Regions from separate parts of the Enterococcus massiliensis genome, predicted to be linked through region 3. Evidence: predicted binding sites of a transcription regulator. Region 3 holds the regulator's gene; each other region holds the start of a gene.
What was found. The regulator LexA, encoded in region 3, represses DNA repair genes until DNA is damaged. The targets are predictions, from matches to a motif close to CNAACANNTGTTNG.

Region 1: dinB (DNA polymerase IV) is a predicted target of LexA. The motif match lies at 1,303-1,316, and genes of this name have one in related genera.
Region 2: BN1875_RS05570 (FtsK/SpoIIIE family DNA translocase) is a predicted target of LexA. The motif match lies at 1,961-1,974, and genes of this name have one in related genera.

The regions. Positions count from the first base shown of each region.
Region 1 covers NZ_CVRN01000007.1:711,416-714,699, reverse strand. Annotated here, with positions in the region: gene nrdG (anaerobic ribonucleoside-triphosphate reductase activating protein) at 1-101, shown strand, start outside; gene dinB (DNA polymerase IV) at 154-1,272, opposite strand; gene rsmI (16S rRNA (cytidine(1402)-2'-O)-methyltransferase) at 1,393-2,262, opposite strand; gene BN1875_RS10720 (DNA replication initiation control protein YabA) at 2,322-2,669, opposite strand; gene BN1875_RS10715 (PSP1 domain-containing protein) at 2,672-3,284, opposite strand, start outside.
Region 2 covers NZ_CVRN01000006.1:166,466-169,749, reverse strand. Annotated here, with positions in the region: gene BN1875_RS05570 (FtsK/SpoIIIE family DNA translocase) at 1-1,911, opposite strand, end outside; gene BN1875_RS05565 (amino acid ABC transporter substrate-binding protein) at 2,067-2,864, opposite strand; gene BN1875_RS05560 (amino acid ABC transporter ATP-binding protein) at 2,870-3,284, opposite strand, start outside.
Region 3 covers NZ_CVRN01000007.1:1,148,415-1,151,698, forward strand. Annotated here, with positions in the region: gene recJ (single-stranded-DNA-specific exonuclease RecJ) at 1-444, shown strand, start outside; gene BN1875_RS12765 (adenine phosphoribosyltransferase) at 457-969, shown strand; gene BN1875_RS12770 (hypothetical protein) at 1,044-1,259, opposite strand; gene lexA (transcriptional repressor LexA) at 1,381-2,010, opposite strand; gene BN1875_RS12780 (DUF896 family protein) at 2,139-2,381, shown strand; gene tkt (transketolase) at 2,463-3,284, shown strand, end outside.

The DNA of each region.
Region 1 (3,284 bases), 440 kb from region 3:
ACGTGCAAAAATCGTTAGCTGCCGGAAAAGCCATCATCTGGGATAAATGTACCGACGCTGAAAAAAGCTACGAGCAGGTCAAGCGTCGCAAGTTGATCTAACAAAAAAAAGTATCGTCAAACATGGATTTCTGATCCATTGTTTGGCGATACTTTATTCTTTTTCTCCCCAGAGAGGCAATCGGATATTTTCATAGGTTAAAGGATCAAGATTGGTGACGGTGATTCCTAAGAGACGAATTCCTTTTTCCAATCCAAGAATTTCTTCCCAAATCAAACTTGCTTGTGAAAAAATAGCTTCTTTTTTATTAACGTAGGTTGGCAGCGTTACACGCTTTGTAATCGTGGTGTAATCCGCATAGCGGACTTTTAAAACAACTGTCTTTCCATGTTTTTGAACCCGTTTAAGAGAAAACTCCACCTTCTCTGCTAACTGTCGCAATTGTGTCAAGACAGCTTCTTCAGTGGTCAACGGATTGCCATATGTGTGCTCTTTTCCTACAGATTTTCGTTCACGGGTGACATTGACAGTAGACTCATGAACCCCACGAACCTTTCGATACAGGGAATACCCCATTTTACCAAAATGCTGAATCAAGTCCATTTCACTGCGTTCATAAAGATCCGCTCCGGTAAAAATATTCAATTCGTGCATTTTAGGCACTGTCTTTTTTCCGACACCGTGAAATTTCTCGATGGGTAATGCTTGTAAAAATTCAAGGGCATCTTCTGGCATGACAGCAGTCAAGCCCCGAGGTTTTTTAAAATCTGACGCAAGTTTCGCTAGAAATTTATTGTAGCTGACACCTGCTGAACAGGTTAACTGAGTTTCCTGCCAAATATCTCGTTGGATCATGCGGGCGATTTTGATCGCAGAACGACTGTTGATTTTATTTTCTGTCACGTCCAGATACGCTTCATCAATCGACATCGGTTCGATTACATCAGTATAACGTTGAAAAATCTCTCGAATTTGTCGGGAAATCTCTCCATATTTCTCATGGTTTCCCGGTACAAAAACTGCCTGTGGACACAATTCATAGGCTTTTTGTGCGCTCATTGCAGAATGAATACCATACTGCCGTGCCAAATAATTAGCAGTTGTAACGACACCGCGACCACCGGTATCACTAGGATGACGCGCAATAACCAATGGGTGTTTGGCTAAGTCGGGGTTATCTCGTTCCTCAACAGATGCAAAAAAAGCATCCATATCGATATGAATAATTTTTCGCGACGTATCATTTTTTAACGGAAAGCGTAATTCAGCCATTTTTCCACCCCACTTCCTCTCTATTATACCCAAACGAACGTTCCCATACAATTTTTGCTTTTGATTTTTAATAAAAAGAAACGTTTATTCAAAAAAAAGAAGACTTCCGCCTTCTTCTCGTTACTCTTCAAGTTCATGGTATTCTTTGTACACCACTTGCTTTTTGACTTGATTTCGTTGTGCGACCTCTTTGATTGCCGCATTGGGTTTAGCACCTTCTGCTACTAAATTTTCGACCTGTTCTTTTAAGGAACGGGTTTCTGTAATCGTCACTTCAGATTGTCCATCATGACCGGCGACCAACAAGCAGCATTCCCCTTTAAGTTCATTTTCTCCTAAGTAAGCAGACAGTTCCTCCAGGCTTCCTCGCAAATATTCTTCATGAATTTTTGTCAGCTCCCGACAAATCACCGCTTGCCGATTTTTGCCAAAAACGGCTGCTATTTGCTGAATAGTTGCTGCAATTCGGTAAGGTGACTCATAAAAAATCAAGGTACTGGTTTGTTGCTTTAATTTTTCCAACGCTTCTACTTGTTCTTTTTTCTTGCGGGGTAAAAACCCATAAAATAAATTAGGTTGTGGAGATAATCCCGATGCAATCAGTGCCGTCAATCCCGCCGTCGGTCCCGGCAAAGAAACCACGGGAATCTCAGCTTCAACACAGGCAACCACCAACTCATGCCCCGGATCACTGATGGAAGGCATCCCGGCATCGCTCACCTGTGCGATGGAGGCACCCTGTGTTAATAATTGTAGTAATTGTGGAATACGTTCTTTATAGTTATGCTCGTGTAAACTTTTCTGAGGGGTTTCGATGGCAAAATGATTGAGCAATTTTTGCGTATTGCGTGTATCTTCACTGGCAATCCAGTCAACTTCTTTTAGCAGACGAACACTGCGAAAGGTCATATCCTCCAAATTACCGATTGGCGTAGGAATCAAATACAGTATTCCTGATCCTTGATCTTTAAAACTCCGCTGTTTTTTCATAAACAACTCCTCTCTGAAAAAAGGATTGATCGTCCTCAGACATCAATCCTCCACTCTTTTTATTTTCCGCTTTCTCGATAGATAACTTCCAAACAAAAGGCACAGGGTTCATCATGCTCCCGACGAGAACCGTAAAGATCATAACAAACATGAAAGCCTTCTTCATAGATTTTTTCTAAATTCATGCGGGATTTCGACAACTCTTGTTTGATTTTTTCTGCTGGTGCTTCGGCCACTTGATTCAGCTCGCGAACATGATCCCGCAGTTTTTGATTCTCTAACTCAAGGGTCGTATTTTTTTCAACAATTTCTTGCAGCGCCAGCTTCATTTCTCCTAACTGCTGCAAAGAATTTTCCAATTCCAGTTCAAGCTTGTTCAGCCCATCATACAAGGATCGCTTATCCATAGTCATCGTGAATCACCTGCTTTAACAAGTTCTAATTCTTCGTAGTCATATTCCACAGGCGTTTCCCGACCAATCAACCGTACTTTGACCACACGATTTAAAAGATTGAGTCCTACGACCTTCCCTTTGCCATCTGGAGTCACGATTTCTTTGCCGTAATCCGGCATTTCTTTTTTCGCTGCTTCATAAGATTCGTTTTCATATTTCAAACAGCACATCAACCGCCCGCAAAGACCGGAAATTTTCGTGGGATTTAAGGAAAGTCCTTGATCTTTTGCCATTTTGATTGAGACTGGAATAAAGTCGCCTAAAAAAGTTGAACAACATAACGGCCGCCCACAAGGACCGATGCCCCCTAAAACTTTGGCTTCATCCCTCACACCGATTTGTCGCAGCTCGATTCGGGTGCGAAACTCGCTGGCCAAGTCTTTGACCAATTCCCGAAAATCTACCCGTCCATCTGCTGTAAAATAAAAAATCATTTTACTGCGGTCAAAAGTATATTCAACTTGCACCAATTTCATTTCCAGATGATGGTCGCGAATTTTTCGTTTGCCGATTTGCAGCGCTCTTTGGGCATCCTCACGATTGTGTTCGGCTTTTTCAATATCTTTG
Region 2 (3,284 bases), on a different contig from region 3:
GGAAACGGCAAAAGCGATTCGCGAGGGAACATTGGCTTTGATGATTCCCGTAATAACGTCGACACTTGGACGTTGCGTTGCTAAAATCATGTGGATACCCGCCGCCCGTGCCATTTGTGCCAAACGAATAATTGCATCTTCCACTTCATTGCTGGCAACCATCATCAAATCTGCCAATTCATCAACGATGACAACAATAAAAGGTAGAATTGGACGATTTTCGCCATCTTCAAGATTTTTTTCAATGACCAATTCATTGTATCCAGTAATGTTTCGGACGCCCGTAGCTGCAAATTTTTCGTAACGTTCTTCCATTTCTTTTACGACTTTTTGCAATGCTTGTGCCGCTTTCCGAGGATTCGTCACAACCGGAGTCAATAAATGGGGGATGCCATTGTAAACATTCAGTTCCACCATTTTAGGGTCGATCATCATCAATTTCACTTCATGGGGTTTTGCCTGCATCAAAATACTGGTGATAATTCCGTTGATTGCGACTGACTTCCCGCTCCCAGTTGATCCGGCAATCAGCAAGTGAGGCATTTTCGTCAGATCGGCTGTTTGTACTCGCCCGGAAATATCCCTACCTAATGGAACTTCCAACAATTTATCTGGATGTAGCGGTTGAGCATCAATAACTTCTCTAAAGGAAACTGTGCTGACAGTACTGTTTGGCACTTCAATCCCAATCAATGATTTTCCGGGAATCGGCGCTTCCATCCGCACATCTTTTGCCGCCAGCGCTAATGCGATATCATCTGTTAAACTGACAATTTTGCTGACTTTTACCCCGACAGCCGGTTGTACTTCAAATTTTGTTACGGCTGGGCCCAAGCTGGCTTTGACAACTTTGGCATCCACGCCAAAACTTTTGAAGGTTGTTTCCAGCACGCCGATATTGCGTTCGATTTTTGAATATTCATCGCTTTGATCGGTGGCAGGGATTGTATCCAACAAGACTGCTGTCGGCAACTCATAATCCTGATCTTCTGCCTCTTCAGAAATTTCAAAATCCAAATCTTCTCCGTCATCTTCCGGAACTTCAGTTGTCGGTTCTGCTTTCGTTTCTGCTTTCGTTTCTGCCGGAATATTTTGCTGAAAGCTGTCGATGGGAACAAAACTTAATTGCTCCGGTTCAGCAAGTGGTTCACTTTCTTCCGGTTCCTCCGCCAATGGACGGACTTGATTTTTTTCGTTTTCTTTCATTTCAGCGAGAACTTTTTCCCGCTCTGCCGCAATTTTGGCTTCTTTTTCTGCTTTCTTAGCCGCTTTTTTCTCTTCTCGTTGAGCTTTTTTCTCCGGGTCCTCTGCTAAAAGCTGTTGCAACCGGTCGCTTAACCCTTGCAAGCCATCAATAACTTGATGACCGCTCATCATACTGAATAAGAACCCGCCGACCGCTAGTAAAATCACTGCAATCAGATAGCTTCCCACTTGCGAGACCAAAAAATAGCTACCTTGATATAAAAGAGCCCCAACCAGTCCACCGCCAACATTTTGGCTTACTTGATTGATTCGCAAGTCACTGAGCAATGCCTGCCAAGTCGTTTGAAAAATATTTGGGTCACTGCTTTGTAATTTACTGAATAGATGGGCATGTAAAAGAAGCAAAATGCCCAAATAAAAAACCACACCCCCAAAAAAGCGCCGATAATTCGTAATTTTTGCTTCCGTCGTTCGCAACATCAACCATACCCCATACCCTGCCAACGCAAGGCATAACAATGGATACGTATTGCCACCAATCAACCGAAACCCGTTTGCGACCAATGTCCCTAAAAATCCTAATTTAAATAAACCAAAGCCAGCCAACAGAACAAAGACCAGACCTAGTAAAATCATAATCAACTTTTCCTGCTGCTGCATTTGCTTTTTCGTTTTTCTTTTTTTCTGGCGTTTCTTTTGTGCCATTTCACCGATCCCTCATTTCATCACTTCCCATTATACAAAAAAAAAGAGGCGAACAAAAGTTTTGTTTTTTGATTTGAGCCGTTTGAAATGCCAATACTATTCAATAAGAAGAAAAAAGGAGACAGCTTTCACTGCCTCCTGTCTATTCCTATTGCTCACTTCACCGAAACATCTTCTCCAAACCATTTTTCAGAAATTTTGGCAAATTCGCCATTTTCCTGTAATTCCTTAAGCCCTTCGTTGACTTTATCTGCAAGTTTTTTGTCATCCTTACGCATACCGACTGCAAAATCTTCGCTTTCAAATGGTCCTTCTGTGATGGTGTAGTCTTCTAATTGGTCCTTTTGTGTCAGGTAATAATTTGCATAGACTTTATCAATCAACAAGCCATCAATTCGTCCAGTTTCCAAATCGATGAAGGCTTCATTAAAGCTTGCATAAAGGACCGCATCGTTGTCTTTCACTAAATCTTTCAAGACTTCTGGTTGATCTGTAAACAAGCTATAACCGGAAGAACCTTCCTGTGCACCTAAAGTTTTGTCTTTCATTCCGTCAAAAGTTGTGATGTTGCTTTTCTTTGGAGTGACCAGTACTTGGTCATTTTCCATATACGGATCAGAAAATAGTACTTTCTTTTCTCGTTCGGCTGTTTTACTGTAACCGTTCCAAATGAGATCAATAGTGCCATTGGATAATTCGGTTTCTTTCATCGACCAATCGATTGGTTGAAAAGTGACCTTCATATCTTCTGCTTCAAAAACGGCTTTTGCCAAATCAATATCAAAACCGACTAATTCCCCCTCCTCATCCTTAAATCCCATTGGTACAAAGGTATCATCCAACCCCACAATAACTTCTTTTGAGGTATCTTTGGCTTCTTCTTTGCCTTTCCCACAGGCTGCCAAACTCAACAGACTTAACCCGACAACCAACCAGCTTGCTGCTTTACTCATTTTTTTCATTTTGTTTCCTCCTTTGTATTTGGGTTTACTTGCAATAAATTGTCTGCGATATTTTCCGCAAACGTCAAATCATGGGTTACCACGATTTGTGTCACACCTTGTTTTTTCAAATCTAAAATCAATCGTTCCACCTGTTGCCGCAGTTCAGGATCTAAGGCACTGGTGGGTTCATCGTAAGCCAATACTTTAGGATTCATCGCCATTGCTCGTGCGATGGCTACCCGTTGCTTTTGACCGCCGGAAAGTTGAAAAGGATATTGTTCCAATAATTCTTCCAATCCTAACTGTTTTGCTAAATGCTGCGCTTTTTCGGTGTATGCTTCTTTGCTTTCCTTTAAAACCATTTTTGGTGCCAACGTGATATTTTCAACGACACTCAAATGGGGAAATAATTGAAAATCTTGAAAAACG
Region 3 (3,284 bases):
GAATATCAACAGTTAGTCATCATTGATTGTCCGACCGATGCGGACACTATCAAAGAAATCGTACAGCTTAGTGAAATCAAACGCGTTCTCTTTATCTGTTCCGCTCAAGATGAAGCCTATCTTGACGGCATTGGAACACGAGAACAATATGCTCGACTCTTTAAATTTATCAATACACAGGAACAAGTAGATGTACGTTATAAGTTGCCGGCAGTAGCAGATTATTTAAAAATCCCCGAAAAATTATTAATTTTCATGATTCAGGTGTTTTTTGATTTAGAATTTGTTACAATAAACGACGGCGTTTTGAAAAAAACGATGACCCCAGAGAAAAAAGATCTTGCGATAAGCAAGGTGTATCAGAAACGATTGAAAAAAATAAAAACAGAAGAATTTCTGCTGCTGAGTGATTTAACAACATTGAAGGCTTGGCTGACAGCGTAGGAGGAAACGCGAATGGATTTAAAAGATTATATTGCAAGTATCCCTGATTACCCATCAAAAGGAATTATCTTTCGGGATATTTCTCCCTTAATGGCAAATGGGGATGCATATCGGGAAGCGACAAAACAAATCGTGGACTATGCAAAAGAAAAAAGGATCGACATGGTGGTAGGTCCAGAAGCACGAGGATTTATCGTTGGCTGTCCGGTAGCATACGAATTAGGTGTTGGATTTGCTCCAGTCCGCAAAAAAGGCAAGCTGCCTCGTAAAACGATTGAAGTGTCTTATGATCTTGAATATGGTACGGATACACTGACTCTTCATGAAGATGCCATTCTGCCAGGGCAACGGGTATTGATTTGTGATGATTTGTTGGCGACCGGCGGAACAATCAAAGCAACAATTGATTTAGTAGAAAAATTGGGCGGCGTTGTTGTTGGCTGTGCCTTTTTGATCGAATTGATGGAGCTTCACGGACGAGATAAAATCACTGGGTACGATATGTTGACCTTAATGGAATATTAAAAAAGACGAGAATCTTTGCGGATTCTCGCCTTTTTTTGAAATCAGCACACCCAATCGAGTGTGCTGAAACAGATTTATTCATAATGATAAAATTCAGAATTATTGTGTGTAGAATAGTGGTAGTGGCGTTGACGTTCAGATTGACGGAATTTTTTATCATCCCAGAAGGTGAACCATAATAAGAACAAAGGGGCAAAAACTAACAGTGTCATTTCAATCCCAAAATTGTTAGCAACAAATCCCATCAGTAAACCTAAGATAATCAAAGCAATATTTCGAATACCTTTCATTTTCTCTCACCTCGTTTAATAATACGAACAAATGTTTGTGTCTTTATTATACGAATGTTTGTTCGGTTTGTAAAGAAAAAAATAGAAATCTTCATAATTACCTTGAAGATTTCTTCAGTGATTATATTAGAGAACGGTACAAGCCGACGACTAAGCCTAAAATTGTTACATTTGGTAAAATGATTGGTTCCATAAAATCATTTTCCGGTTGAAGACGAATGTGGTCTTTTTCTTTGAAAAATCGTTTACAGGTCGCTTCATTTTCATCTGTCATAGCGATTACGACGTCTCCATTGTTTGCAATGGCTTGTTTGCGTACAATTACCTGGTCACCATCAAGTATGCCGATATTCATCATACTTTCACCGCGAATCGTCAGCATGAACAAGCTGCCGGAATCATTGGCAAGATTAGGTGGCAGTGGAAAAAAGTCTGAAGCTTCTTCTACCGCTAAAATCGGTTCACCGGCGGTAACAACGCCTAAAAGAGGAATAGTATCAGGCTGAACGCCGATTTTTTCTAAACCTAAGGGAGTAAGCTCAATTGCGCGAGGTTTTGTTGGATCTCGCAGAATCAACCCTTTTTTTTCTAATCTAGATAAATGTCCGTGCACTGTTGAGGTCGAGGACAGGTTGACAGCTTCGCCAATTTCGCGAACGGTTGGGGGATAGCCTTTTTCAGTTACACGGGCATGAATGAATTTTAACACTTCGATTTGTCGACTTTCTGTGCGTTTCGCCACATCATGCACCCTCTTTCATTTTCTAAATTTAGTGTACCATAGCCATACCAATAAATCAAACAAACGTTCGCTTTTATTGTGGTTGTGTTTTTGACTGATTTTTTATAAGATAAGAGAGTAAAAAAGGAGGTAATCCAGTGCTGTCTAAAGAAAAATTAGCGCGTATCAATGTGTTGGCACGAAAAAAGAAAACAGGTGTGCTGACAGCTGAAGAAGAGAAGGAACAAATTCTTTTAAGAGAAGAATATTTAGAGTCATTTCGTTCGGGTATGCGGCATCATATTGAGGGGATGAAAGTAATCGATCCCGAAGGTAATGATGTTACACCGGAAAAATTAAAAGAAATTCAAAAAAAGAATGGTCTGCATGATCGTTCATAAAGGAATTGCAATTTGATGTGTAATCCTTTACAATGAGAGTATCAATAAAGGTAAAAAAAACCTAAATAGGAGGAAATAAAATTGTTTGATAAAGTTGATGAGTTAGGAGTCAATACCCTGCGGACGTTGAGTATTGAAGCCGTCCAAAAAGCGAATTCTGGACATCCGGGGTTACCGATGGGAGCAGCACCAATGGCGTACGCTCTTTGGACCAAACATTTAAAAATTAATCCAAAAACATCTAGAAATTGGGTAGACCGGGATCGTTTTGTATTGTCAGCAGGGCATGGTTCTGCATTGCTCTATAGCTTACTCCATTGTGCAGGCTACAATGTAACGATTGATGATTTGAAGGGATTCCGTCAATGGGACAGTAAAACACCCGGACATCCAGAAGTCAACCATACAGACGGTGTGGAAGCAACAACAGGGCCTCTAGGTCAAGGAATTGCTATGTCAGTTGGTATGGCAATGGCGGAAGCTCATTTAGCTGCGACCTATAATCGTGATAAATTTGCTATCATGGACCATTACACTTTTGCTCTTTGTGGAGATGGAGACTTGATGGAAGGCGTTTCTCAAGAAGCAAGTTCCATGGCTGGACACATGAAATTAGGGAAATTAATCGTTTTATACGATTCGAATGATATTTCTCTTGATGGTCCTACGTCAAAAGCATTCACTGAAAATGTTGGCCAACGATTTGAAGCCTATGGTTGGCAACATCTTTTAGTGAAAGACGGCAATGATTTAGAAGCAATTTCTAAAGCTATCGAAGAAGCGAAAGCAGAAACAGATAAACCAACATTGATTGAAGTTAAAACGGTGATTGGTTATGGTGCACCAAAAGAAGGAACTTCTTCTGTACATGGCGCACCAATCGGCGAAGATGGCATCAAGGCT